Regions from separate parts of the Comamonas fluminis genome, predicted to be linked through region 1. Evidence: predicted binding sites of a transcription regulator. Region 1 holds the regulator's gene; the other holds the start of a gene.
What was found. Region 1 encodes LexA, which represses DNA repair genes until DNA is damaged. Its sites were predicted from a motif close to ACTGTATNNNNATACAGT; they were not measured.
Positions count from the first base shown of each region.

Region 1 (14,660 bases):
CAGACCTTGCACGAACAGGTCGCGCTTGGCCTGGTAGAACGCCGACAGATTCAGATACGGCGCGGGGTCTTGCATGTACTGCGCAAGTCCGGCTTGCATGGGGGTGTTCACCGTGAACACATTGAACTGGTGCACTTTGCGGAATTCGGCCGTCAGGGCCGCGGGTGCGGCGACGGTGCCAACCTTCCAGCCGGTGACGTGGTAGGTCTTGCCAAAGCTGGAGACGATGAATGCCCGTTCTGCCAGACCCGGGTAGCGGGCGCTGCTCAGGTGCTGGGCGCCGTCATAGACCATGTGCTCATACACCTCGTCGCTGATCAGCAGCACATTGGTGGGGGCAAGCAGGGCTTCAAGCTGGCGCATTTCCGCATCCGTCCAGATGGTGGCGCTGGGGTTGTGCGGGCTGTTGATGATGAGCAGGCGCGTGCGCGGCGTGATGGCCGCGGCGATTTTGGCAAAGTCAGGGCGGAAGGTTCCAGGTGTCAGGGGCACGCGCACCGGCACGCCGCCTGCCAGTTCGATATTGGGCACATAGCTGTCGTAGCAGGGGTCGAGAACGATGACTTCATCGCCCGCATGCACGGTCGCCAGAATGATGGTCAGAATCGCCTGCGTGGCACCTGCGGTAATGGTGATTTCGCTGCCAGCGTCATAGCGGCGCGCGTGCAGTGCTTCGATTTTGGAAGCAACGGCTTCGCGCAAGGCTGGCCACCCACTCATGGGGGGATACTGGTTGTGGCCTGCGCGCATGGCGCTGTCCACGGCATCAAGCAGCTTGGGGTCGCAGCCAAAATCAGGAAAGCCCTGGCCCAGATTGACGGCCTTGTGTTCGGCAGCCAGTGCCGACATGACGGTGAAGATGGTGGTGCCCACATTGGGCAGCTTGCTGGGGAAAGTAGGAGTCACGGTAGTCTTGCAATGCATGGGGCAGGCGCAATGCCTGACCCGGATACGGGCTCGCTCAGAGCCCGAAATCGTCCACGCTGCCACTCATGGCGCGCATGATGAGGTCGCGTGAGAGGCGGTCGCTGAGCAGTTCGGCAAATTTATAGACGAAGTTGCGCAAGTATGCGCCTCGCTTGATGGCAACACGCGCCACGCTGGTGCCGAAAAGGTGGCCGACAGGGCGCACCACCAGGTCGTTGAAGGGGTCGTCGCGCATGGCCATTTCAGCCACGATGCCCACGCCCAGGCCCAGACGTACATAGGTTTTGATCACGTCGGCATCAATGGCTTCCAGCACGATGTGCGGGTGCAGACGGCGCATTTCGAAGGCGTGATCGATCTTGCCGCGCCCTGTGAACGAAGGGTGGTAGGTAATCAGCGATTCCTGCGCGATGTCTTCGATAGTGATGCGCTCTTTTTGGGCAAGTGGATGACCCGTCGGCAGGACAAGTACGTGCTGCCATTCATAGCAGGGCAGGGTGACAAGATCCGGGTAGTCGGCCAGTGACTCGGTAGCCATGCCGATTTCGGCCACTTCATCAATCACCATCCGTGCCACTTCAGCCGGTGTGGCTTGGTGCAGGCTGATGGTGACCTTGGGGTACATCTCGCGCAGGCGCGCCACGGCGGGCGGCAGCACATAGCGGGCCTGCGTGTGCGTGGTGGCAATGCTGAGGGTGCCGGTGTCCTGGGCGCTGTACTGCTCGCCAATACGCTTGAGGTTGCCCACCTCGCGCATGATCAGTTCAATGCTTTTGAGAACTTCCTGGCCGGGCTCGGTGATGCGCTTGAGGCGTTTGCCGTGGCGGGCAAAGATGTCAATGCCCAGCTCCTCTTCCAGCTCGATGATGGCCTTGGAGACACCAGGCTGCGAGGTATGCAGGGCCTTGGCGGCTTCAGTGAGGTTGAGGTTGCGGCGTGCGGCTTCTTGAACAAAGCGAAATTGATGCAGGTTCATGACGGCATGGACTAAGAACTTGCATCATTATGCTTCAAATATCTAAAGAATCTATTTTTTATCTTGATTCTGTAGGTTTGAGGCATATAGGGCTTGGCTGGCTTCGATTGCAAGCTGTGCCAACAATGCGGTGACGCGGGGATTTTCTCCAGCAGCTTGCGTCAGTTCGAAGGTGCACTGGGGGTGCTGCACACGCAGTTGCTGCAACAGACGCGGGATGTCTTCCCGCGCATGCTTTCCCGTGCCCAGAAACAGAGGCACGATAGTCAGATGCCGCACGTTTTGATCGATCAGTGTTTGTGCAGCGCTGGGCAGGTCCGGGGCGCAGGCGTCCAGATAGGCACACAGGCAAGGCAGAGCCGGCTGGCTAGCCAGCACAGCCTCGCGCACGGCTTCTATGGGCTGGCGCCAGAGGGGGTCTCTGGAGCCGTGGGCCAGCAAGATCAAACCATGTGTGCTGGCCGCCGGGGCTTGCGTGGTGCCCATGACTACCGTCGCAAGACCAGCCAGCCAAAGGCAGACAGTGACAAGGCGGTATAGAGCAGGCCGGGCGCTGCGGCCGCCAGCCAGGGCCACCAAGACTGCAGCGTGCCGATGTAGCCGAACACGTTGTTGAGTAGGAAGAAGCTGATGCCCGCCATCACCCCGCCAAACACATAGGCCGTGATGCCGCCCGAGCGGAAGTGCAGATAGGCAAAGGGCAGGGCCAGCACCACCATCACCAGGCAGCTAAGGGGGTAGAACACCTTGCGCCAGAACTCGATTTCGTACTTTTGCGCTGCCTGGCCGTTGTCCTGCAAATGCTGGATGAACTGGAACAGCGCAATCGTGGTCATGCGGTCGGGCTTGAGCAGGGCACCGGAGACCATGGCTGCCGTCACCTTGGTGGGCCAGTTCATCGTTGCTTCGTTGATGCGGCTGAGCTTGGTGATATCGCCTTCCTGGGTAACACGGGTGGCCTGCACGTCATGCAGCGTCCACAGATCGTTGTCTTCGTCCACCTGGGCTGACTGCGCGTTGATCTGGGCCGCAATGCGTCCGTTGTGGTCAAACTCGAAAATGCGCACGCCCACAAAGTCGCCAGGCGTCTTGATTGCGCCGACGTTGATGGCAATGGAGTGGTCGCCCTGCTTTTCCTTGAGCCAGGCGCCAGTAGCGCCGCTGGAGATCTGGCCCTTGGTGACAACGCGCATTTTCTGGGTGAGGCGGTCGGCTGCCGGCGCAATATAGTCGCCCACCACAACCGTCAGCACCACAAAGCTCAGTCCAAGCAGCAGCAGGGTGCGCAGTGCCAGCCAGGGGCCCATGCCACTGGTGCGCATGATGGTGAATTCCGAGCTTTGCGCGAATTTGGCCATCACGAAGATGGCACCAATCAACACGGCAATGGGCATCAGCTCATACAGATGTCCGGGAATGGCCAGCGCCACAAACATCAGGGCATGCGTGGCGGTATAGCCTGCATTGCCACTGCCAACCCAGCGCATTTCGTCCACCAGGTCGAAGAAGAAGAACAGGGCCAGGAATGCAAGCGACACATAGATGACGGCCTGAATGACCTCGCGATAGATCAGGTTGCGTAGAACTTTCATCGCGCAGCCTCCTGGGCCTGAGCCGGGCGGCGCAGCAAATCGCGTGGTGACCAGCGGAAGTGGCGTGCGGCAAGGACCGCGATGCTGGCCAGCAGAATGCCGCCATGCAGCAGGCCCAGAATGCCCCACATGCTGATCTTGTTCGCGCTGACCCAGCTTTCACCCAGCGTCATGAGGTTGTAGTACACGATGAAGGCAAACAGGGCAATCATCAGGCTGGAGCTGTTGCCAGCACGCGGGTTCACGCTGGAGATGGCCAGCCCCAGAATGACAAAGTTCAGTGCGGCAAAGGGCAGGCCCAGGCGCCACGCCAGTACGGAGCGGGCAATCGGCTCATCGCGGCCAATCAGCTCTTTGGTGGGCATGCTGCGTGCCGCCATTTCCTGCATGGAGACAGGGTTGTCGTTGTCGATCTGCACGCCGTATTCCTTGAATTCGGTAACGCGCACAGATCCATCATCGCTGCGGGTTTCCATGCGCTGGCCATCTTGCAGGATCACCATGCGCTGCCCGTTGATGACTTGCAGATGAGCGCCCTTGGCCGATGTCACAGACTCTTTGCCCGGGTCACGAGAGACAACAAACACATTGCTGGCCACCATGTCCGAGGGGGAATCCTTGTCCACAAAGAACACCCGTGTGCCGCCAGCAGACTCCTGAAACTCGCCAGGGGCAATGCGATCGAGGTCGCTGCGCTGCTGAAACTGGGTTTTGATCTGCTCAATTTGCTGATACGACCAGGGCAGGACGCCCAGTGCCAGCACAGCGGTGATCAAAATGATGGGCCATGCAAAGCGCAGCAAGGGCTTGAGCAAGCTGGCCAGACCCTGGCCTGCGGCAAACCAGATGACCATCTCGCTGTCGCGATACATGCGGGACAGCGAGCCCACAATGGCCACAAACAGACTCAGGCCCAGAATGGTGGGAAGTTGACCAAGCACGGTGAAGCCCATGACCAGCATCACGTCAGAAGGGCTGACACTGCCCTTGTAAGCCTGACCCAGTGTGCGAATCAGCATCATGGTCATCACCACAGTGATCAAGACCACAGCCGTCGCGCCAAAGCTGCGGGCCAGCTCTTTGCGTATGGATGAATCGAATAACATTGGCTAAAAGGAAAACACCGATTATGAACTTTGAACTGAAGGCTTTGACCGCAGCTGCTGCAGCGCGTGAAAAATGTGATCTGCTGTTGGTGCTGGTTTCCGAACAGACTGCGCTGGGCAGTGATGCGATTGGCACCATCGTCAGCCATGCGGTCAAGCAGGGGGATTTTGCCCTGTCTTGCGGCAAGCAACTGGCTTTGTACCAAGTGCCCGCTGTTGCGGCTCGCCGTGTACTGCTGCTGGGCGTGGGCGCGGGCTCTGCGAGGGATGTGCGCAATGCGCTGCAGGGCTGTGCTGCGGCCCTCAAGGCGGAAGGCCTTGAAAAGGCCGCCCTGCATTTTGCCTTTGAGGCGGATGCAAAGGCAGTGGCCTGCGCGGTTCAGACGCTGGGTGATGCGACTTATGCCTATACCCATACCAAATCTCAGGCCAAGCCCCTCAGCCTCAAGAAGGTGACACTGGGCGTGCCCTCCAAGACGGCGGCGGTTGCTGCGGCATTCGAGATCGGCGTGGCCCAGCAGGAAGGCGTGGCCATGGCTCGTGAGTGGGCCAACCGTCCTGCCAACCATGCGACCCCCACCATGCTGGCCAATGCGGCCAAGGGCATTGCCAAAGCCGCTCGCATGAGCTGCAAGATTCACGGCCCTGCCGAAGTGGCCAAGCTGGGCATGGGCGCGTTCATGGCGGTGGCTCAGGGCTCGCGTGAGCCGCTGCGTTTCATCGAACTGCACTACAACGGTGGCGCCAAGGGCGATGCGCCGATTGTGCTGGTGGGCAAGGGCATTACTTTCGACACGGGCGGCATTTCGCTCAAGCCTGCTGCCGAGATGGACGAGATGAAGTTCGACATGGGCGGCGCAGCCAGTGTGCTGGGTGTGTTCCAGTCGCTGGCCAAGCTGCAGCCCGCAATCAATGTCGTTGGCCTGATCCCTGCATGCGAAAACATGCCCGATGGCGCAGCCGTCAAGCCCGGCGATGTGGTCACCAGCATGAGCGGTCAGACCATTGAAATTCTGAATACCGATGCCGAAGGCCGTCTGGTGCTGTGCGATGCGCTGCACTATGCCGCACGTTTCAAGCCAGCAGCGCTGGTCGATATGGCAACCTTGACCGGTGCCTGCGTAATTGCGCTTGGCGGCCTGCGCAGCGGCCTGTTCTCTGCCAATGATGAACTGGCGTCTGCCCTGCAGACGGCCGGTGATGCGGCGATGGACCCCTGCTGGCGCATGCCTCTGGATGATGAATATGCCGATGGCCTCAAGAGCAATTTTGCCGATATGGGCAATGTGGCCGGACGTGCTGCTGGCGCTGTGACAGCAGCCAAGTTCCTGCAGAAGTTTGTGGGCGATATTCCGTGGGCACACCTGGATATTGCCGGTACCGCATGGAAGAGTGGAGCTGCCAAGGGCGCAACGGGCCGACCCGTTGGCCTGCTGCTGCAGTTCCTTTTGAGCAAGGCGGCTTCTGCCAAGCCGGTGAAGACAGCCAAGGTCGCCAAGGCTGCACCCGCGCCTCGCTCGGCATCTACGCGCAAGCGCGCTGCCTCCACCGCGTCCAAGGCTGGAGCCTGATGAAAACGGCGGGCATGATTCCCTCAAGCCTCATGCCTGCCGGAGTGTGATGTGACTGAAATCGCTTTTCATTTCAATGCGCCCGACAAGCTGGCCTATGTTTGCCGCTTTGCGCGCAAGGCTTTGCGCCACGGTGCAAAGCTGATAGTTCTGGGAGAGCCGCCGCAACTGGCGCGCCTGTCCACCCAGCTCTGGGGGGTATCACCTGTGGATTTTCTGGCCCACGCCTCGCAGTCTGACGGGGCGGAGCTGCTGCAGGTCTCTCCGATTGTGCTGGCCCAGCATCTGCAGGATTTGCCGCACCATGATGTGCTGGTCAACCTGACCTCTCTGGTGCCTGCGGGTTTTGAACAGTTCGCACGGGTGGTGGAGATTGTTTCCTCCACCGACGAAATGGACCGCCATGAAGCTCGTGCTCGCTGGCGTGACTATGCAGCACGTGGTTTTGACATTGTTCGGCACGACTTGAACCTCAAAGGCTAAGCCATGAACCAATCACCCAAGGTTCCGCCTCGTTTTGTGCCTACGTTGACAGAGGTTGTGCCAATTGAGCCAGTGGATGAGCCTGCGGAAGTCGCCAAGCCCTCAGCCGGTCTGGATCAGGCGCTGGCCCAGGTAGAGCGCTCATTTGGCCTGCAGACTGAGATCGAGCACGCCGCGCCTGCCGAACCCGCAGTGACGCCTTCTGCTGCTGCCACTGTGCCAGTCGTTACTGCGCCAGCCGTCGCTGCGGCAGCCGTCGCTGCGCCGCTGGTGTCTTTTCACTCTCCCTGGCTGGCTGACGGGCTGTATGCGCGCGGCAAGCCTGCATCCATCCCGCATGAGCTGCCACCTCTGCCTGCATCGCTTCCGCCGCAGCAGCCTTTTGCCGATGCCTCTGCTCAGCTTGATGCACCACAAGGCCTGCATGTGGAGCAGGCGGCAGAGCTTCAAGAAATAGCGGCGCCACAGGAAAGCTCGCCCGTTGAGCATGCCCAGCAGAGCGAGCTTGCCGCGGAGCTTGAGCAGGCTGCTGCGGAGGCCGTTTCTGGCCTTGATGCTGGCAGTGATGGCGATGCAAAGAGTGCTGCTTTAGCGGATGACTCCGCGCATCTTTCGGGGCAGCAGGGGCAGGTAGCAGCACAGCCTTTGCCCATTGACGAAGAGCAGCTCACGCGCCAGTTGATGGCGCATGTGGATCAGTTGCTGGAGCAGCGAATCAAGGAGGCGGTGGAGGCTGCAGTGCAGGAGCAGACTCAACTGCTGGTCAGCCGCCTGCGCGAAGGCGTGGAAGCTGCGGTGCGGGCCTCAGTGCACCAGGCGGTTGAGGCTGCAGCACTGACATCGACGAGCAGCAACAAGGCTTGACGGGCTCTGGCAAGCCCTAGCAACCACTCAAGCTACTCTTGAAAGTTCTTCAGCGCCCCATGCGCACGGGGCCGCTGAAGACCTCTGGATTCAGAATGTGGGTGGGCTCGCCATTGACAAAGTTCACCACATTTTCGAAGGCAGCCCGGAAGTACATCTCGTAGCTGTCCTGCTCCACATAGCCAATATGAGGGGTGCAGATGCAGTTTTCCAGGCGCAGCAAGGCATGGCCTTGCAGAATGGGCTCGCTCTCGAACACGTCGATGGCTGCCAGCCCGGGGCGACCGCGATTGAGTGCGCATAGCAAAGCCTCAGGCTCCACCAGCTCTGCACGAGAGGTATTTACAAACAGCGCCGTGGGCTTCATGCGTGCAAGATCTTGCGCTGTGACTGCATTGCGGGTGGCATCGTTCAGGCGCAGATGTACGGAAAGCACATCGCACTGCTCGAAAAAGGCTTCCTTGGACACAGCGGTCAGATAGCCGTCACTTTCAGCCTTTTGGCGGGAAGTGGCGCTGCCCCACACGCAAACCTGCATGCCGAAAGCGCGCCCGTAACTGGCAACCAGCTGACCGATGCGGCCATAGCCCCAGATGCCCAGCATGCGGCCACGCAGCACATTGCCCAGCCCAAAGTTGGCCGGCATGGAGGCTGCCTTGAGGCCCGATTGCTGCCATGCCCCATGCTTGAGGTTGGAGATGTATTGAGGCAGGCGACGCATGGCCGCCATGACCAGTGCCCAGGTCAGCTCGGCAGGTGCCACCGGGGAGCCCACGCCTTCGGCGATTGCGACGCCGCGCTCCGTGCAGGCTTGAACGTCAATATGGGCGCCAGCCTTGCCCGTCTGTGCGATGAGCTTGAGGCGAGGCAGCTTTTCCAGCAACTGGCGTGAAATCTGGGTGCGTTCACGTGTCAGGACAATCACATCCGCATCACGCAAACGAACAGAGAGTTGGCCCACGCCTTTGACGGTGTTGGTGTACACCTTGGCGTTGAAAGGGTCGAGCAGCTTGGCGCAGTCGAGCTTGCGAACAGCGTCCTGGTAATCGTCCAAGATAACAATATTCACCACCGGAGTCCTTTAGTAAGTGGCTGAATTCATGGGTGAAAAATCCAGGGTGGTCAATCGACCGTGCATTTGCCTGCCCGGATTTGCGCCAGAACCAACGCCACTCAGCAGTCACGAAATGGCTTGCACAGAGGTCGCAGGGCTCAGCATTTTTCAATGCGCGCAGCTGCCCACTGCCTGTTGCAGTTCCATGTCATGCTGTCAAAGCGTTGCCAGCGTTTGCCTCTATTGTCGTTCATGGGAGGGTGTGCAGAATTTTGTGTAAACGGACAATCCACCGCCGGCGCAAGCCGGCCTATCCGTAAGCACAATGAGCACCAAGAAACACGACGTACCCGAAGAACTGCTGTCTGGCCTGCTGGCCAACTACAAGAAACCCGAAGACCTCATCGGCGAGAACGGCCTGCTCAAACAGTTGACCAAGCTGCTGGTGGAGCGAGCCCTGGACGCCGAACTGACCGAGCATCTGGGCCACGAACGCAACGAAGCGGTAGCCAACACCACTGGCAACACCCGCAATGGCAAGAGCAAGAAGACCCTCAAGGGCGATTTCGGCGAGTTGCCCATCGAGGTGCCACGTGACCGCCATGGCAGCTTCGAGCCCCAACTCATCCCCAAGCACCAGACCCGCTGGGCCGGCTTCGACGACAAAATCATCTCGCTGTACGCCCGCGGCATGACGGTGCGCGAGATACAGGCCCACCTAGAGGAGATGTACGGCACCGAGGTCTCGCCCAGCCTGATTTCCTCGGTGACCGACGCCGTGGCCGATGAGGTCAAGACCTGGCAAGCCCGCCCGCTCGATGCAATCTACCCCATCGTCTATCTGGACTGCATCCATGTGAAGGTGCGCGAGGGCGCTGTGCGGGTCAAGGCGGTGTACCTGGCCATCGGCATCACCATGACGGGCGAGAAGGAGGTGCTGGGCCTGTGGCTGGCGCAGACCGAGGGGGCCAAATTCTGGCTGCAGGTCGTGACCGAGCTGCGCAACCGGGGCGTGCATGACATCTTCATCGCCTGCGTCGATGGCCTCAAGGGCTTCCCTGAAGCCATTGAGGCCGTGTTTCCCAGGACAGTGGTTCAGTTGTGCATCGTGCACATGGTGCGCCACAGCCTGAACTACGTCTCGTGGAAGCGTCGCAAAGAAGTGGCCGCAGACCTGAGACGCATCTACACGGCCGCCACCGCCGAGGAGGCCGAGCTGATGCTCGGTGAATTCGAGCAGCGCTGGGATGCCGAGTACCTGCCCATCGGCCAGTCCTGGCGCAGGAACTGGAGCCGCTTGACCCCGTTCTTTGACTACCCGCCGGAAATCCGCAAGGTCATCTACACCACCAATGCCATCGAGTCGGTGAACATGGGCCTGAGGAAGCTGACCAAGAACCGGGGCTCGTTCCCCAGCGACGAGGCGCTGACCAAGCTGTTCTACCTGGCCCTGCGCAACATCAGCCAGAAGTGGACCATGCCCATCCGGGATTGGAAGGCTGCGCTGACCCGCTTTACCATTCAGTTCGGAGACCGCATTTCCATCAATTGAAGTCCGAACCGTTTACACAAAAATTCGGACACGCCCGTTCATGGCTGCGCTGCTTTCGTATTGCGGGTCGCTCAGCTTGCGAAAAGGTGCTGCCTGCAGCTTGTTATTGGCTTGCCGTTTTGACGGCTTTGGCTCAGGCAGGTGACTATTTCACTGATGAAAAAGCCTCTGGGTGCTGGTCACCAGAGGCTTTGTATTCATCGTCCCTGAGAGTCAGGTGCGTATTTCGATGGCACCGAAGCTTTGGGGCATCAGGCGCTGGCGGCCAGTCGATGCACCAGAACGGGAATGCTGCTATGGGTCAGAACCTTCTGGGTTTCGCTGCCCAGCAAAATGCCGCTCAGGCCTTTGCGGCCATGTGAAGCCATGCAGATCAGGTCGCAGTGGCTATCCTGCGCCTGCTTGATGATGGTTTCGCTGATGGACGTGCTGGTGCTGCGAACACCGTTGAGCGAAACGCCTTCGATTTTTGCCAGCTCCTGGGCAAATTGCAGCACTGTATCGGCTTCGGCCTGTGCGCTTTTCTCAAACTCGCTGGCGTCATAGGCAATCATGGCGCGCGAGCCGTAGATCAGGGCGCGAAAATCGGGCATGACGAACAGGGCCGTCACCTGAGCGCCTTGCTCCTTTGCGAGCTGTATGCCAGCGCGCAATGCTGCTTCAGAGAGCTGGGAGCCGTCGGTGGGGATCAGTATGTGCTTGAACATTTCAGCCTCCTCGCGCATCGTTGCGCTTTGCTTGCAAGAGTGGAATTCCTTGAACAGATATTCCCACTGCGCAAAGGCGAGGGCAACGCCCGGGTGAGGTGAACTTCACTGTGTTTGATGCGCATCAAACCCGGGGTGGCGACGATATTTGTCAGGCTTGCAGCGCACGCTCGTTGCGGGCCATGCGCTCAAGCGCAGCGCATACATCGGCCATGCGGCCAGAGATCAAAAGGCACTCGGGTTGCTTGCGTGGCTCGCGCTGAACGATTTTGAGTGTGCGTACTACCTGTTCTTCCTTGTCTGCCTCCTGCGTCAAAGGCAGGCATAACTGTGCTTCATCGACAGCCGCTTTACGCGCTGGCTGCTGGCGGCTACTGCTGCGGGTTCGGCTTTTGCGCATGGTAAAGACATTGGGGTAGCGGAATGGATGGGTGGCACTGTCAGCTGCAGGGCTCTGAAAGGCGAGGGGTGGGGTGTCTGGCTTGGTGTCTGGTGCTGGATACAGGTACGGCAGGTTTGGCAGATTGGCGGCGGCGCACACCTGAAAGATCTTGAGTTTCAGCTGGGTCAGCGACAGCAATGGTTTGGCGAATTCCATGAGCAACTCCTTGAAAGCCTTGAGGCCTGGATCGGGCAGGATTGCGGATTTCGGGCAAAGCTCCGCCCAGGGCGAAGCAATCTGGCTTCGCGCCTACCACCTGGGCTGGAGGGGACTGTGAGGCGTTGCAGTCCCGTAGGCTGCAGCGCCTGTTCTTACATGAACATGGTGTTGCGAATCAGACCCACTGCGAGGCCTTCAATGGCAAAGGGTTCGTCAGGGCTGACGTGAATCACCTTGTAGTCGGGGTTCTCGGGCAGCAGTTCTACGCCCTGCGGTGTGCGCTTGAAGCGCTTGACGGTGACGTCATCGCCCAGGCGGGCTACGACGATCTGGCCGTTGCGGGCTTCGTGGGCCGATTGCACAGCCAGCAGGTCGCCATCCATGATGCCCGCGTCGCGCATGGACATGCCACGCACCTTGAGCAGGTAGTCGGGCTTGGCGGCAAACAGGCTGGGTTCGACGGAATAGCTCTGGTCGATATGTTCCTGAGCCAGAATCGGGGAGCCCGCAGCAACACGGCCCACCAGAGGCAGCACCAGTTGCGACAGGGCAGTCAGGGGCAGGGCAAAGCTGGTGCCACGGGCTGCGTTGATGTTGCGCACGGTATCGGCGCGCAGACGAATGCCGCGCGAGGTGCCGCTGACCAGGTCAATCACGCCTTTGCGGGCCAAGGCCTGCAGGTGTTCCTCGGCCGCGTTGGCAGACTTGAAACCAAAGGTGCTGGCGATCTCGGCCCGTGTTGGAGGTGCGCCTGTGCGCGCAATGGTGGACTGGATCAGGTCCAGAATCTGCTGCTGGCGGGGGGTGAGCTTGGGGTGGTCTAGCATGTCTGGCTTCCGGTCAGCTAATTTGATCTGTTGGTTTATACAGTACCTGTATTTTTAACCAGTTTTATGTGGAGAGCAAGTGCCAAGTCCAAAGATTGTGATTTTGGGAACCGGTGGAACGATTGCGGGGCAGGCGGATGCCAGCACGCAAGGCGTGGGCTACAGGGCGGGGCAGATCACCGTAGAGGGGCTGATTGGCGCTGTGCCTGATTTGCCACAGATTGCCGCTGGCCGCACCGGCGCGGTTCTGCAGGCGCAGCAACTGGCGCAGATTGATAGCAAGGATATGGACTGGAGTGTGTGGCGCAGCTTGCTGCAGGCGGTATCCGAAGGGCTGGCGGATGCATCGGTGCAGGCGCTGCTGATTACGCATGGAACAGACACGCTGGAGGAAACTGCGTGGCTGCTGCATGCCGTGCTGCAGCCGCACAAGCCTGTGGTGTTGACCTGCGCCATGCGCCCCGCTACCTCGTTGCAGGCCGATGGGCCGCAGAATCTGCGCGATGCAGTGGCCGTTGCTGCTGCCGGGCGTGCTGGCGTGTGGGTGGTGGCGGCAGGAGAGGTGCATGCGGCAAGCGAGGTGCTCAAGGTTCACCCGTATCGTCTGAATGCTTTGCGCTCTTATGAGGGCGGGCCTTGCGCTTGTGTGGAAGAGGGGCTGGTGCGCTGGTTGGTCAGTGAGCCGGTGATGCAGCAGGCATGGACGCCCGAGCAGCTACAGGCTTTGCTGGCGCGCCACGATTTGCCCTGGGTAGAGGTTTTGCAGTCTGGCGCGCTGCAGGGCAGGCGGGCTGTGCATGCACTGCTTGCGGCGGGTGTGCAGGGGCTGGTGATTGAAGCCACGGGCAATGCCACGGTGCATCTGGATTTGCAGAGGGCGCTGAATGCTGCGCGTAGTCAGGGCGTCAAAGTCTGGCGCAGCACCCGCTGTCTGGAAGGCCGGCCCGTGGGGCAGGGCGTGGTTGCCGAGAATGCCGATGACGCGATTGCTGCCCGACTGGCGGTGGCCGTGGATGCGCAGGAGCTGGATTGCGTGCTGCTGCCGCCCAGCAAAGCCCGTGTGGCCATGATGCTGGAGCTGGCCAGGAACTCCTGAAACCATAGCTGGAAGTGCTTGATGTATAAGCGTGAAGCAACAAAAAAGCACCCGAGGGGGTGCTTTTTTGTTGAGGGCGAAAGCCGAGCTTACTTGGCCAGAGCAGCCAGAGCGCGTTCGGTGATTTCTTCCACGGAGCCCATGCCGCTGATGGCGCGGTATTGGGGGGCGCTGGCAGCGTCCTTGGCAGCCCAGTTCTGGTAGTAATCGACCAGAGGGCGGGTCTGGCTGCTGTACACATCCAGACGCTTCTTGACGGTTTCTTCCTTGTCGTCTTCGCGCTGCACCAGGTCTTCACCGGTCACGTCGTCCTTGCCTTCCACCTTGGGGGCGTTGAACTTGATGTGATAGGTGCGGCCCGATGCGGGGTGGCTGCGGCGGCCGCTCATGCGTTCGATGATGGCTTCGAAAGGCACGTCGATTTCCAGCACGTAGTCCAGCTTCACGCCGGCTGCCTTCATGGCATCAGCCTGAGGAATGGTGCGGGGGAAACCGTCAAACAGGAAACCATTGGCGCAATCGGCCTGGGCAATGCGCTCCTTGACCAGATTGATGATCAGATCGTCGCTGACCAGCTGGCCAGCGTCCATCACGGCCTTGGCTTGCAGACCCAGAGGGGTGCCAGCCTTGACGGCAGCGCGCAGCATGTCGCCAGTGGAGATTTGAGGGATACCGTACTTTTGGCAGATGAAGGCGGCCTGAGTGCCTTTGCCGGCGCCGGGAGCACCCAACAAAATCAGTTTCATGGAAATCCTTGAGGAGAGTAGAAATTCTTGCGGACCAGAGCAGGCGGGTGGACGCCTGTCATCCTCGGGCCATATTTTTCGCGGGCAAGGATAGCACGCACAAGACCAACACAGGCTTACAGACCTGGGTCAAGACTGTCACAAGTGCGGCCATGACCCGCGCAGCATTTATCGCCTGCGCGACTGCTGTAGTTGTAATCCAGTCTTGCCACGCAATGCATGCGCTATTTGGACTAGATAAAAGTATAGCTGTCAGCGCTTGACTGGTATGGCGCAGGGGTCAAAAAGAGCACTGCAGCACCCCAGAAGCTTTTGCTGCCATGTATTCCGGGCATCCCTGTTAACCCGGATATCTGCCCACAGCCCCGCGTTTCAGAGGGCAGGCGGCGATGAGGCATGACAACTCATCACCAGATTGTCTGAATCCGTCAGCTTGCGGTGGGCAGGGCCCAGCCTGCCGAAAACTCTGCCAGCTGCGGCCAGCGAACGGGCTTCAGGCAGGCGCTTTCGGCAGGCGCTTTCAGCGCGCAAGCTCAGCCCGCAAACAGGGCGCGCACG
Region 1 covers NZ_CP066783.1:2,155,620-2,170,279, forward strand. The annotation lists gene JDW18_RS10290 (pyridoxal phosphate-dependent aminotransferase) at 1-924, opposite strand, end outside; gene JDW18_RS10295 (CysB family HTH-type transcriptional regulator) at 962-1,903, opposite strand; gene JDW18_RS10300 (sirohydrochlorin chelatase) at 1,955-2,389, opposite strand; gene lptG (LPS export ABC transporter permease LptG) at 2,392-3,495, opposite strand; gene lptF (LPS export ABC transporter permease LptF) at 3,492-4,601, opposite strand; gene JDW18_RS10315 (leucyl aminopeptidase) at 4,625-6,172, shown strand; gene JDW18_RS10320 (DNA polymerase III subunit chi) at 6,224-6,655, shown strand; gene JDW18_RS10325 (hypothetical protein) at 6,659-7,519, shown strand; gene JDW18_RS10330 (D-2-hydroxyacid dehydrogenase family protein) at 7,569-8,588, opposite strand; gene JDW18_RS10335 (IS256 family transposase) at 8,899-10,125, shown strand; gene JDW18_RS10340 (universal stress protein) at 10,377-10,832, opposite strand; gene JDW18_RS10345 (hypothetical protein) at 10,984-11,430, opposite strand; gene lexA (transcriptional repressor LexA) at 11,586-12,260, opposite strand; gene JDW18_RS10355 (asparaginase) at 12,340-13,356, shown strand; gene adk (adenylate kinase) at 13,446-14,102, opposite strand; gene kdsB (3-deoxy-manno-octulosonate cytidylyltransferase) at 14,636-14,660, opposite strand, start outside.

Region 2 (14,660 bases), 110 kb from region 1:
CGAGCAGCGCAGCGAGCTGTTTGAGCACAGCGTGCAAATGGCGCTGGTATCCATCTTTCTGGCGCTGAAAAACGGCTGGAACGAGCGCGAATGCGTGTCTCTGGCCACGGCTGCGCTGCTGCACGATGTGGGCATGCTCTATATGGACCCAGCCTGGACGGACCCGGACCACCGTTTATCCACCACGCAGCGCAAGCATCTGGTTGCGCACTCCGTCACAGCCATGCTGGTGGTGCGCGATGCCAAGGTTTATTCGCAGGCCGTGGAAATGGCGGTGCTGGAGCACCATGAGCGCATGGATGGCAGCGGCTATCCGCGTGGCGTGCAGGGCGCGGTGATCTCGCCCATGGGGCAGGTGCTGCTGCTGGCCGAAGTGGTGTCGGCCTTTTTCGAGAAGTTCAGCGACATGCCGGGCCAGCGACTTTCGTTGATGCTGCGCATGAACCACAAAAGCTATCCCGCTGATCTGGTGCACCATATTCTGCCGCTGCTGTATGACGAGATGCTGCCCGGCCTGCCGCTGGCGCCCATGCAGGCCGAAGTGGCGCACAGCACCGCCGCGCTGGAAGCTGCGCTGACCATGTGGTCCCAGCTGCGCGCAAACTTTCCCGCAGGCTGGAGCCAGCTGCCCGAGGCATCCAGCGCGAATTTTGTGGAGCAAAGCCTGCAATTGCTACAAAAGCAGCTGGCGGAATCTGGCTCTCACCCCAGTCAGCAGCTGCATGTGCTCAGCTACCTCAAGGACGACGCGCAGGGCATGGGCGAGTTGACGCTGGTCAACCGCGAAGCGCTATGGAAACTGCAGTCCATCATCAACGACTGCCTGCGCCGCTGGCCGCTGAGCACGGCCAAAGGTACGCCGCTGGAGGGCGCTGTAGCCCAGTGGTGCGACGCCTGTGCGCGCATCGCGCCTGCGGCGCCCAAGGACTGAGGTCGGCGCAGTCAGGTGCTGGCGCTTGATGGACCATGCAAATAGACCGCCAGCTTGCCCAGGGGCAGCGTGCCTGACTTCAGCCAGCCCTTGGGTGGATAGACGTAAGCGCCTTGCCAGCCCACGGGCGCGCCGCCGCTCTCCAGCACCTGCAGCCACCAGACATGCATGGGCAGCAGCAGCCCGGCATGGGCGTAATAGCTGAAGATCACATCCATCAAGACCTCCAGGGGGGCGGCCAGCGCAGGAGTCAGGCCCCGCTGCGGGCCGATGTGGTGCAGCAAAGGCATGGCCACATCGGCGTTGAACTGCTCGCACTGGCGTTGATACAGCGGCTTGCGAAACTGTGGGTGGCGGGCCTTGCCTGGCAGCGTCAAATGGCTCATGTCTTCCAGAATCTCGGTCCAGGCATAAAAGCCCAGGCAGCGCTCGTCATTGAGAAACTCGAAATCCTGCTGCGTGGCCAATAGCTGGGCCAGTTGCGGATCCGTCACGACTTGCTCATGCAGCGTAGGCGGGTGTTGGCCGCTGAGAAACACCTCGCTGCGAATCAGCGTCGCCATGCGATTGATCAAGGCCTGTGTGTCCTGCTCCAGATGCGAAGTGCGCTTCTTCATGAGGGCAAGATTAGCAGATTGAATGCTTTCAATTTTGTAGCGGATAGCGCTTTGCAGTGAAGCGCTACAAGGCTTTTTGATGCCTGATACCCGGTCCGGGTCAGGCTGAATGCGGCTGCGTTTGTTTTCTCGATGCTGTATATTTGTACAGTATTTTGGAAATGCCATCACCGTGCAGCCACATCGCATCACTCGCAGCACCAACTGCGACACCACCCACAGGGCCGACCCATCGGCTTTGCTCGGTGCTGCGCGTCTGCATGCGTTACAAGCGCTGCAGCTGGACGGCGTGTGGCGAGGCAGCGACTGGCATGGGGTGCAGATGCAGAAAGTCTGGCCCAGCGGCCATGTGGCGCTGGATGCCGAGTTGCCCGGCGGTGGCTGGCCGGGCAATGCGCTGGTGCAGATTCAGCAGCCGCAGCACACCCATGCGGAATGGCCGCTGCTGCTGCCCGCGCTGGCGCGCCAGGCCGGGCTGCAGCCGGGAAAGCTGGTGCTGATAGCCCCGCCGTATCTGCCATTTACTCCGGCGCTGCAGGCTGTGGGCATTGCGGCCCAGCGCCTGTGCTGCGTGCCGCAGTTGCCGGGGCAGTCACCTCAGGATCTGGCCTGGGCCTGCGAGCAAGCCCTGCATTGCCGCGATGTACTGGCTGTGCTGGCCTGGTTGCCAGACTTGCCTATGGCGGCCCTGCGGCGTTTGCAGCTGGCCGCCGCATCACAGGGGCGGCCGCTGTGGCTGTGGCAGGGCCTGCAGCAGGAGCAGCACAACTCGCCCGCAGCCCTGCGTTTGCGCCTGCAAAGAACGCCGCAGGATGCAGCCAGCCTGCAGGTTCAGATACTCAAGCGCCGTGGGCCAGCCCTGGATAAGCCATTGCAGCTATCACTTTCGCAGTGGGCCTGGGCGCCAGTACTGCAGGCTCAGGCCAGCCGCCATGCGCGCCAGAGCGAGGAGGCCGCCTTGCTCATGCAGGGGCGGGCCATATCGTCTGCGAGCACATCAGCAGCCACGTCGGCAATCGTGGCACAGAGCATGGCGGGCTGAAGATGCAAGGGCGCGAGCACTGGCTGGCCTGGCCTCTGGAGCGGCTGAATCAGGGGGCGGCCTTGTCATCCCGCCATGACAGCCTTTACTGGTGGGCGCTGGAGTTTTCTCCACGCGTGGCCGTGCTGGAAGAGGCTTTGCTCATTGAAACTAGCATGGTGCAGCGCCTCTGGGGTGGGCTGCAGCCCATGCTGGAGCGGCTGGATGAGGCTTTGAACATGGCCTGCATGGCCTGCACGGCAGCACCACCTGTGCGCGCACAGGCGAATACCGCATGGCTGGCGCTGGCGCGGCTCAGGCTGCTGCAACACAGCCGGGCACAGGGCGTGCCAGAGCCTGAGGCCATGCCTGCGGATGCGCTGCCGCTGTGGACGCTGACCGCGTTGCAGCCCCACAGTGCCATGCTGATGCGACTGGGCTGCCAGACTTGGGGGCAGGTGCGCGCCTTGCCGCGTGCCGGGCTTTCGCGGCGCATCGGGGCCAGGGCTTTGCGGGCGCTGGATGAGGCTTACGGCCTGCAGCCCCAGACCCTGAACTGGCTGCAACTGCCCGAGCAGTTCGTGCTGCGCCACGATCTGGGCTATCCCGCCCACAACGCCGATGTGGTGCTGCATGCGGCCCAGCCCCTGCTGCGTGCGCTGCAATTTTGGCTGCAGGCCCGCCACCACGCGGTGCTGGCGCTGGAGCTGCGCTGGCACCATGACCTGCGGCGAATCGATGGGCAGGCGCTGCCCGCCTGGGAAAGCCTGCTCATACGCACGGCCCAGCCCACGCAGGGCATGGCGCATTTGCAGCGCTTGCTGCGTGAGCATCTGCATCAAAGGCGCTGGCGGGCACCGGTGGACATGCTGGAGCTGAAGGCGCCAGACACTCAGGCCTGGGCTGCGGCCTCGCTCAGCTGTCTGCCAGATCTGGCCGCACAGCAAAGCGACAGCCGCAGCCTGGCATGGCATGAATGGGTAGAGTGCCTGAGCGCCCGCTGGGGCGAGAGTGCTGTGCAGCAGCCCGAGGCTTGCGCAGATCACCGGCCTGAAGCCATGCAGCGCTGGCGCAACGTGGCTGCCGGTGCAGCAGATCAGGCGCCGACCGCAGCCGCCAGCCCCGCGCCCCGCAAAAAGCCGGCGGCCCGCAGCGAATGTGCAGACCCCTGGCAGGCGCTGTGGCCGCCCTGGCTGCTGCCCCAGCCGCTGGCGCTGACAGTGCAAAACAACCGCCCCCACTGGCACGGGCCGCTGCAGCTGCGTGCCGGGCCTTACCGGCTGGAGTCTGGCTGGTGGGAAGGCGGGCAGACCCAGGCGGGCCTGGCGGTGCGCGATTATTTTGTGGCCTTCAATGAAGTGGTCGGCCATGTCTGGATTTACCGCGAGCGTGCGCAGACCCGTGCCTGGCTGGTGGCTGAAGCACATTCGCCCTGCTGGTTTGCGCAAGGTGTCTATGGCTGAGGTTGATGTGCAAGAGATCACTCAGACCCGGCTGGCCGCGCCGCCGCCAGCGGCCACGCCTGCCGTGCCCGTGGCCAGTGGGGCGGGCAAGGGGCCACTGGCTTATGCGGAGCTGCATTGTCTGTCGAGCTTCAGCTTTCTGCGCGGGGCCTCGTCACCGGCAGAGCTGGTGCACCGTGCCAAAAGTCTGGGCTATGCCGCGCTGGCGCTGACGGATGAATGCTCGGTGGCCGGTGCCGTGCGCGCCTATGAAGCCGCGCGGGACTGCGGGCTGCACCTGATTTACGGCAGTGAATTTGTCTGGGGGCCGCTCAAAGTCGTGGCGCTGGCCCGCGATTTGCAGGGCTGGGGCAACCTTTGCGAATTCATCACCGCGGCCCGCAGCCGTGCAGAAAAAGGCGCTTATGTGGTCGATGAAGCCAGCCCCTGGCAACTGCTGCAGCGGGGCTGCGAATGCCTGCTGCTGCCCCAGCGCAGTGAACTGGATGCTTCTGATTTGGTAGCTATCAACGCTTGTATATCAAAGGCTTCAGGCTGTTTTGATGCTAATTCTCTATGGCTGGGCGTGGAACTGCACCTCGCGCCCGACGATAGCCTGTGGCTGCAGACCTTGCAGCAAGTGGGTGCCGATTTGGCCCTGCCGCTGCTGGCTTGCGGCGATGTGCATATGCATGCCCGCTCGCGCAAGCCGCTGCAGGATGTGGTGACCGCCATCCGCCTGGGCCGCACCGTGGCCGAATGCGGTTTTGCGCTGCAGCCCAATGCTGAGCGGCATCTGCGCTCGCGCCTGCGGCTGGCGGCGCTCTATCCCCAAGCCATGCTGGATGCCACGCTGCGCCTGGCCCGGCGCTGCCAGTTCAGCCTGAGCGAAATTCGCTATCACTACCCGCAGGAAAGCGTGCAGCCCGGCATGACGGCCACGCAGACGCTGGCCTGGCTGACCTGGGAGGGCGCGGCGGGCCGCTATCCCCAGGGCATTCCTGAAGATGTGGCCAGGCAGCTTAGGAAAGAACTGGCGCTGATTGCCGAGCAGCAGTACGAGATGTACTTTCTGACCGTGCACGACATCGTGCGCTATGCGCGCAGCGTTGGCATTCTCTGCCAGGGCCGTGGCTCGGCGGCCAACTCTGCGGTGTGCTACTGCTTGGGCATTACGGCCGTGAACCCCGACGGCAACCATCTGCTGTTTGAGCGCTTTATCAGCAAAGAGCGCAGCGAGCCGCCCGATATCGATGTGGACTTCGAGCACGCGCGGCGCGAAGAGGTCATTCAGTACATCTACAGCAAATACGGGCGCGAGCGGGCTGCCATCACGGCGGTGGTGAGCTGCTGGCGCAGCCGCGGTGCGCTGCGCGATGTGGGCAAGGCGCTGGGCCTGCCTGCCGATTTGATCGACGCACTGGCCAAGGGGCAGTACTGGTTCAGCGAGCACGCCAAGGCGCAGGCTGAAAAAGCAGAGCATTCAGCGCAGGCTGGCGCTGCGTTTGGGGCAGAAACTGCGGATGAGGAAGGCCCTGAGGCATTGCCCGAAGACTGGGTAGAACGCAAATTCAAGGAAGCCCAGGTGCTGGCCGGGGAGATGGGCAGCGCCATCAGCGCCCACCTGTTGCGGCTGTGGGTAGAGCTGGCCTGGCAGCTCAAGGACAGCCCGCGCCACCTCAGCCAGCATGTGGGGGGCTTTGTGCTGACCGAGGGCAAGCTCACGCGGCTGGTGCCGGTAGAGCCTGCCAGCATGGAAAACCGCTCTGTCATTCAGTGGGACAAGGATGATCTGGACATCGTGGGCCTGCTCAAGGTCGATGTGCTGGCGCTGGGCATGCTCACCATGCTGCGCAAGGCCCTGGACGAGCGCACCCGCTGGCGCGGCGAGGGCATGGAGCTCTACCAGATTCCGCAGGAAGACCCGGCCACCTACGCCATGATCTGCAAGGCTGACACCGTGGGCACGTTCCAGATCGAAAGCCGTGCCCAGATGAGCATGTTGCCGCGCCTGCAGCCGCGCACGTTTTATGACCTGGTGGTGGAAGTCGCCATCGTGCGGCCCGGGCCGATTCAGGGCGGCATGGTCCACCCCTATCTGCTGGCGCGAGAGCGGCAAAGGCGCGGCCTGCCGCTCAAGCTGGAAAACGCCGAGCTGAAAAACGCGCTGGCGCGCACGCTGGGTGTGCCGATTTTTCAGGAGCAAGTCATGCAAATTGCCATGGATGCGGCCAAATTCTCGGCCGGCATGGCCGATGAGCTGCGCCGATCCATGGCGGCCTGGAAGCGCAAGGGCGGCGTGCACAAATTTGAGCGCCCGCTGGTGGACACCATGATTGCGCGCGGCTACAGCAGTGAATTTGCCAACGCCATCTTTCAGCAGATGCTGGGTTTTGGCGAATACGGCTTTCCTGAAAGCCACGCCACCAGCTTTGCGCTGCTGGCCTATGCCAGCGCCTGGCTCAAGCGGCACGAGCCCGCGATTTTTCTGCAGGCCTTGCTCAACGCCCAGCCTATGGGCTTTTACACGCCTTCGCAACTGGTGCAGGATGCGCGCCGCCACGGGGTGCGCGTGCTGCCTGTCGATGTGTGCCACAGCCACTGGCAATGCACGCTGGAGGCGCCCTTGCAGCCCCTGCGCGGTGTGGCCCATCCCCAGCCTGCGGTGCGACTGGGGCTGAACTGCGTGGCGCATCTGGGCAAGGCCGCTGCGCTACGCATTCAGGAGCAGGCAGCGCAATCCCCCTGGAGGGATGTGGCCGATTTGGCCATCAGGGCGCAGCTGGACAAGCAGACAATGGAAGCGCTGGCCGCTGCCGATGCGCTGCGCAGCCTGGCCGGGCACCGGCGCCAGCAGATGTGGGATGCGGCGGCGCAAACCAGCCTGCCGCCCATCTTTGCCCAGAGCGCGATTCATGAGCCCCGGCTGGTGCTGCCCGAGGCGAAAGAGGGCGAAGAGATCATGTTTGACTACGCCGCCACGGGCCTGAGCCTGCGCCGCCACCCGCTGGCCCTGCTGCGCGACAAGCTGGCGCGCCATGGCTTGAAGACGGCGGCAGAACTGCGCCAGATGCTGCCGGGCCAGAAGGTGCGCGCCTGCGGCATCGTCACCGTGCGCCAGCGCCCGCCCACGGCCAATGGCACGCTGTTCATCACGCTGGAAGATGAAACCGGCACCATCAACCTGGTGGTGTGGAGCCAGACCTTTGCGCGCTGGCAGCCCGCGCTGCTGCAGTCACGCCTGCTGGCCGTAGAAGGCGTGTGGCAGCGCAGCACCGCCCCGCAGCTGAAGGAAGGGGAGGAATCCTCATCAAATCAGCCTTCAGCCCAAGAGTATCAAGCGCCAGCAGCTCATCATTTGGTAGTGATGCGGGCAAAGAACATGACGCACTGGCTGGGGCGTTTTGCCGCAGTGGGGCTGAGCAGCCGGGACTTTCATTGATGGCTGGCATGGGCGTGGCGCAGTTCCGCCTGACGATCACTCTGGCTCACTAGAAATAGCCTGTGAGGGGCCAGGTTTGAAGGGCGCAAGAGTGAATGCGCTCTGAAAAGCCAGGCTGCCTCACGGTTCTGTGCAGAAACTCCCAGTTTCTGGCCACTTCAGTCTGATGAGGTGGCTTAAGCACTCGATAATACTAATTACATTCTGTTTCGTTCTGCGATAGGCGGCGCATCACAAAGACTGCGCCGAGTGGTTTTTTGTGAATGGATGAGAGCGATGAGATTGACCAAGCTGAACATTGGTGCCCGCCTGGGCCTGGGGTTCGCCGTGGTGCTGGCTTTTGCCGTGGTTATCACGGCAATTGGCATGTGGCAGCTGCATTCCGTGGGTAACGCCACGCAGCAGATGATGGAGGAGCCCCTGAGCAAGGAGCGCCTGATCAGTGACTGGAATAGCAACGTCAGTGTGGCTGTGGCGCGCACCACGGCCATTGCCAAGAGCAGCGATGCAAGCCTTGTCCCATTCCTGGCAGCGGATGCTGCTGCCACGGCCAAGGGCACGGCAGATGTACTCAAGCAGATCGAGCCTTTGATTTCTCAGCCTGCGGAGCGCGAGATCATGGCCAAGATCATGCTGGTGCGCAAAACCTATATTGCCAGCCGCGATCAGGTCAGCCAGCTCAAGGCCGAAGGCCGGGCAGAAGAAGCCGAAGCGACCCTGGTCAATAGTTTTGTGCCAGCGGCTCAGGGCTATCTGAAGCTGCTGGGCGAGTTGCTGAGCCTGCAGCGCGCCAGTCTTGATGCCAAGGCGGCAGAGGTGGAAAGCATTGAAAGCAGTAGCAAGCACTATTTCCTGATTCTGGCGGTGCTGGCGGTGGCCATTGGCGCCATCAGCGCATGGCGCCTGACGGTGGGCATTACCGAGCCGCTCAAGCACGCAGTCGGTGTGGCCCGCCGTGTGGCCGATGGCGATCTGAGTACCAATATTCGCGTGACTGGCAGTGACGAAACAGCCCAGCTGATGCAGGCGTTGCACGATATGAACACCAGCCTCGATCGTCTGGTGGGCCAGGTGCGCCAGGGCACGGACAGCATTGCCACGGCGTCCAGCCAGATTGCCTCGGGCAATCATGACCTTTCTGCACGCACCGAAGAGCAGGCCAGCTCTTTGCAGCAGACTGCCGCCTCGATGGAGCAGCTGACTTCCACCGTCAAGCAAAACGCTGACAACGCCAGTCAGGCCAACCAGCTGGCCATGTCGGCATCTGAGGTGGCGGTCAAAGGCGGCATGGTGGTCTCGCAGGTGGTGGAGACCATGGATGCCATCAGCCAGTCTTCACGCAAGATTGCCGACATCATTGGCGTGATTGACGGTATCGCTTTTCAGACCAATATCCTGGCGCTGAATGCCGCCGTGGAAGCAGCACGTGCGGGTGAGCAGGGTCGTGGCTTTGCCGTGGTGGCCTCAGAGGTGCGCTCTCTGGCTGGGCGCAGCGCAGAGGCGGCCAAGGAGATCAAGCAGCTGATTCAGGCCTCGGTCACCAAGGTGGAAGAGGGCAGCGCGCAGGTCAGCCAGGCGGGCCAGACCATGGATGAAATCGTCTCCAGCGTGCAGCGCGTGACGGACATCATGGGCGAGATTACCTCCGCCAGCCATGAGCAGACCAGCGGTATCGAGCAGATCAACCGCGCAGTGGCGGAAATGGATCTTGTCACTCAGCAAAATGCCGCACTGGTGGAAGAGTCAACGGCTGCCGCTCAATCCATGCAGCAGCAGACCAGCGACTTGTCGCAAATGGTCAGCGTGTTCAGGCTCAAGCGCGGCTGAGGGTGCGGGGGTCTCAGAGCATGGGCATGCTCTGAGACTTGTATCGCGCAGCAGTCGTCGCAATCCGGTTTGGGCGAATGGCTGACCTGACCGACAGGCTGAGGCTGCGCGACAGCCGCAACGGCTATTTTTTTGCGTGAACGGCTGCCAGCAACTGCTTGCAGTTCACATCGTCATCGGCGGCGGGCACGGTCAGTGGCACCAGGGCCAGCGCAACCGGTGCAAAAACTGCAGCAGCTACCGCAGCACCGGCGCGGGCTGCCAGCGGCCCGGGTTCCAGGCCCACATCGGGCTTGGCAAAGCTACCGCGCACATACAGCGGGGTGCGCAGCGAGAAGAATTTCCACTTCAGCGACTCTGGGACGATGCGCAAATTCATGCTCTCCTGCGCCAGGCTGATCTGACCCGTGGCTTCCACAATGGCTTCCGTGGTTGCGAGCTTGGCAATACGGGGTTTTGCCAGACCGTTTTGCACATTGAAGTCGGCCACTGCGCAGCGCAACTGCACTTCCTTGTCGTTGCCAAACAGCTTGGATACCAGAATCGATCCTACGTTGAGGCCCGCCATGTCGAGCAGTTGTTTGCTGAAGGTTCCGTCTCGCACAAAGAGCTTGACGGAACCATTGCCTGTGCCCAGCCACTGGGCCAGAGATTCACCATGGCCGTTGAGAGAGATGGCCCCATCCAACCGCCCCAGGCTTTTTTTCATCTCTTCAACCTTGGGGAACAGTGCCGAGAGTTTGAGTGCCTGAACCTGTCCTTTGATTTGCGCGGCCACGGGTTTGGCGTGACTGTCAATGCTGGCGTCCAGGCTGAGTGCGCCTTCGGCCAGACCAAATTTAAGCGGTGCCAGCACCAGTTTTCCATTGTTTAGCAGGGCATGAACGCTGAGGTTTTGCACGGGCAGAGCCTGAGGGCGAATGATGTGGGCGCTGTCGTATTGCAGGTCCATGTCCATCTTGTCCCAATGGGCGGTTTCGAACTGGATCTGCGGTAGGACTTTGCCATTGCTGGTCTTTGGGGCCGCCGTGCTGCCCGAGGGCGCTGCACCGACAAGCGGCCCCAGATCGACCAGACGCAGCTGCCTAGAGTGCATTTTTCCAGTCAGTTTGGGGCGCGGCTTGCCTGAGCTGTACTGAATGTCGCCGCTCAGATCGCTTTCGCCCACCTTGCCCTGAAATTTTTCGTAGCTCCAGATGGCCTTGCCCGGTTGCAGACTGCCAACCAGATGGCCGCTGGTTTCAAACGGTGGCGTGGCGGGCAGCAGCAGCCCTGTCAGGTCAAACAGATCGGCCATGCTCCGGCCGCGCAGCCGCACCTGAAAGTCCAGGCCATCCAGGGTTCTGGGGTTGTCCAGAAAACCTTCGGCGAAGGCTTGCAGATTGCCCGCCTTGGCAACCAGGCGCAGTGGAAAGTGCAGCTTTTCCTGGCGCAGGTCCAGCGTGGGGCCCATTAGCCCCTGTGCCTGAATCTGCGCATGGGCCTTGCCCTGGTTCATATAGCCGCTGAGGCCTATGCGTGTGCCGTAGGGCTGTGTGGCTGAAACAGGTTTGCGCAGGCTGTCCACCCGGGCGCGCAAAGCCATGTTTTTGACGCCATCGGACCAGCCCAGCGCGCCATCATCAATGCGCAGTTGGCCAATGTCGAAACTCCAGCGTGGCCCATCGTTTTGCGAGGGCGTAAACGTCCAGTTGTTGTCGCCACTTTTGCTGCGGGCCAGCACAATATCAGGGCCTTGCAGTCGCAGGCTATCCAGTTGCACATGGCGGGCCAGCAAAGGCCACAGGCGCAGGCTGGCGCTGGCCCGCGCCACGGTTGCCATGGTGCCCGGGCCGCGCTCGGGCGGGGGCAGCGAAGCCTGGGCAATGCTGTCCTCGTCTTCATCTTCAGAAGGGACGGCAGGCTTGGCATCTTTGGGCGGGTGGCGCTGCTCGGTGGTGTGGCCGGTGATACGACCGGTGTTGAGTTCCTTGGGCACGGCAGGCAGGGCAGGGTGGTCTGCACTGCCTTTGTCGGGCTGCTGCGCAATGCTCCAGCCTGCAGGCTGACTCAGCGACAGGTCAGAAGCCTGAATAATGACGCCAGGAATCCAGTGCCTCCACCCGTTATCGAGCGGCTGAGGCCAGGTCCAGTGCACTCGCAGATCACCGTTGATGGCAAACTCGCGCCCGGTTGCAGTGCTGACTTTTTCATTGACCCAAGGCTTGAGGCGGTTCCAGTCCATCAGCGCAATGATGGCAATGACCGCCAGCACCACAGCCAGCCAGATGCCCAGAGCGATCAACAGCCAGCGCAGCCAGCGGCGGCGCGGGGCCGCTGTAGGTGTGGTGCTGGGGGTATCAATTGGCGTGGCGGCAGTTTCAACCATGAGCATGAGTCCTTGTGGCTACATGCTAGCGCGGGCCAGGCAGCGGGCTGCGTCATCCAAGGCCGATGATGAATGATGCGCTGTTTGCTATTGTTTGGATAGCTGTAAGCGTTTGATGTAAAAGCGCTTGCAGCATGAATGATCTGAAGTCTCAGAGGCTGTAGGGATAGCGCAGGCCCAGCCCGGGGCTGATCTGCTCCATCAGGCTGGTCAGCAGTGCGCTGAAGGCTTCGTCGTCCAGTGCTTCCCATTGCCTCAGCAGGTCGGCCAGTTGCAGCCATTGGCCAAAGTCCAGGTCCATGGGGGTAGCCACTGCGTCAGGGCCGTCATCATGATCGAGAAAGCCGATGTGCTGCTGGCCATCCAGAGACATCAGCCAGGCATCACCAGTGCCAGATACGGCGAACACCCACCACTCTTGCCCGAGCTGCGCCCGTGGCGCATAGCGCCCCTGCGTTTCGCTGGACGCCTGCTGAGCATTGAGAAATACGCAATCGCCGGAAATCTCCCGCGCGGGCCAGCGGTGGCGCGGCTGCACGTGCGTAATATCGCTGGATTCAAACAATTCCAAGGCTATGGCTTGAGGGCTTCGCAGTGAGAGCATGAAAAGTCCGGGGAAATAGCTCATAGCCTAACGCAGCTTGCAGGGCCTTTGCAGGTGGCGGTCGGGCTTTCTGGTGGCCACCTGCTTGTCTCTCAGCGTTTGAACACGGTCTTTCCCTCGACTATCGTCTCCAGCACCTGAATGTCCTTGATCGTGGATTTATCCACGCTGAGCAGGTCGGCGGAGAGAATGGCCAAGTCGGCATATTTGCCTTTTTCGAGAGAGCCGCGCTCTTTTTCTTCAAAGTTCTGATAGGCCGCATTGATGGTGGTTGCGCGCAAGGCTTCCAGCGGGGAGATGGTCTGGTCTGCACCGAGAACCTGACCGCTGGTAGTGAGCCGGTTGACTGCCGACCAGATCAGCTTCATGGGCTCCATGGGAACCACGGGGGTGTCGGTATGAATGGTGAACTTCATACCACGCTGCAGGGCTGAACGGGCTGGGCTGATACGCGACGCGCGCTCCTTGCCCAGAAAAATATCGCGATGGCGATCGCCCCAGTAGTAGGTGTGCAGCACAAAGAAGGAAGGAATGACACCCAGTTTTTTCATATCATCCAGCTGCGACTCGGTACCCATCTGAGAATGGATGATGGTGTGTCTGGCATTGGGTCTGGGCAAGGTGGCCTGCGCATTGCTGTAGGCGAAAAGTATGTCTTCTATCGCCTGGTCGCCGTTGCCGTGCACCAGCATTTGTTTGCCTTCCTGGTGCACTTGCAGCACATGCTGGCTCAGCGCTGTTCTATCTGTGCGCGCAGTACCAGCATAGTTGGCATCGCCGTGAAATGGTGTGTGATAAGGGTGCGACAGATAGCCGGTGTAGCCTTGAATGGAGCCGTCAGAGAAATCCTTGATGCCTGTGATCTTGACCTTGCCGCTTTTGAGTGAAAGCTGGTCAACACCCTGGCGATAGCCAAACGTGGGCAGGGCCATTACGCGGATGGGCAAAGCCCCTGACTGAGCGGCCGTTTCCAGTGCGGCGATGGCTGGCGCATAAGAGGCACCCTCGCTGGCTGTCGTAACGCCTTGCGAGGCATATTGCCTGGCGGCGGCTGCAATACCGGCTTGCACCTGGGCTGTGGTGTAGCCGGGCTTATAGGCGCTTACCAGTTGTACTGCGGTCTCATCGAGAACCCCCGTGGGCTCGCCAGATGCATCGCGGCGTATGGCTCCCCCTGATGGGTCTGGCGTATCTCTGGTGATACCAGCCAGCGCCAATGCAGCGCTATTGGCCACGGCAAAGTGGGCAGAGATATGGTTGATGAAAATGGGCTGGGTCGTTGAAATCTGGTCCAGATCGTCTCGCGTGGGGTGGCGCTGTTCCTTGATCTGTGTATCGTCATAGCCCCAGCCGACCACCCAGTCACTGGCTCCAACCTTGGCTTTTTGCTCTCGCAGGCGGTTGAGCAGTTCATCCATGGTGGTGATGTCGCCAATGGGCTTGCTGTTCAGGTTGGCGTCATACAGTTCATTGGTACCAGCCATCGTGAAGTGGCTGTGTGCATCGTAGATGCCGGGAATCATGGTCTTGCCAGCGAGGTCGATGACTTGTGTCTGGCTACCTATATAGCGTCTGGTTGCTGCATTGCTGCCAATATCCAGAATTTTTCCGTCTTTGACAGCCAGACTTTGCGCCACAGAGCCTGCATCGTCCACGGTGATGATGTTGCCGTTCTGATAGACAGTCTGGGCCTGTGCTGCACTATGGGCATTGTCTCCGTCGCCGCATCCCGAGAGCAGAGTGAACGGGGTGAGTAGGGCTAAAAGGCTTTTGCGAAATGGTTGTTGTGTTGGCATGTATCTGAAACAGGGTGAGCGCTTGAGGGGCTACTCTTAAAGTGATAGCTGCATACCCATTGAATAATTGGATATGCGCCGTTTTTATGCGCAGATGATCAGAGTGCCAAGCTAGCAATTTGCATTTGCTTATGAGCTTGTCGTGCAAGCGAAGTTGGCTGGGGGCGTCTCATGCACATGGTCGTTTTGCGGATAGTGAGCACTGTCAGCCACTAAAATTTCGGGCCATGCATAACGCACACGATCCCAAAGTTTTGCCTGTCCGCGAGGGTGTCAGCCCCAGCTGTGTGGTGCTGCCGAGTCAGGGGCAGGGCTTGCTGATCGACTTTCTCTGCGAGCGTTTGTCGTCGGTCAGCCGTTTTGACTGGCTCAGGCGCATGCAGGCTGGGGAGGTGGTCAGCGAAGCGGGGGACAAAGCCGGGCAGGCCACGGCGTTCATGCCGGGCATGCGCTATTACTACTATCGTGAACTGGCGGCTGAGCCACTCATTCCGTTCGAGGCGCAAGTCATTCACCGTGATGCGCATCTGCTGGTGGCGGACAAGCCGCATTTCCTGCCTGTGGTGCCTGCGGGGCAGTATTTGCAGAACACGCTGCTGGTGCGCCTCAAGC
Region 2 covers NZ_CP066783.1:2,266,870-2,281,529, forward strand. The annotation lists gene JDW18_RS10810 (HD-GYP domain-containing protein) at 1-931, shown strand, start outside; gene JDW18_RS10815 (hypothetical protein) at 943-1,548, opposite strand; gene imuA (translesion DNA synthesis-associated protein ImuA) at 1,721-2,590, shown strand; gene JDW18_RS10825 (DNA polymerase Y subunit UmuC family protein) at 2,593-4,032, shown strand; gene dnaE (DNA polymerase III subunit alpha) at 4,025-7,453, shown strand; gene JDW18_RS10835 (methyl-accepting chemotaxis protein) at 7,730-9,280, shown strand; gene JDW18_RS10840 (AsmA family protein) at 9,405-11,648, opposite strand; gene JDW18_RS10845 (hypothetical protein) at 11,800-12,219, opposite strand; gene JDW18_RS10850 (amidohydrolase) at 12,345-14,048, opposite strand; gene JDW18_RS10855 (pseudouridine synthase) at 14,276-14,660, shown strand, end outside.
Region 2: imuA (translesion DNA synthesis-associated protein ImuA) is a predicted target of LexA. The motif match lies at 1,683-1,700, and genes of this name have one in related genera.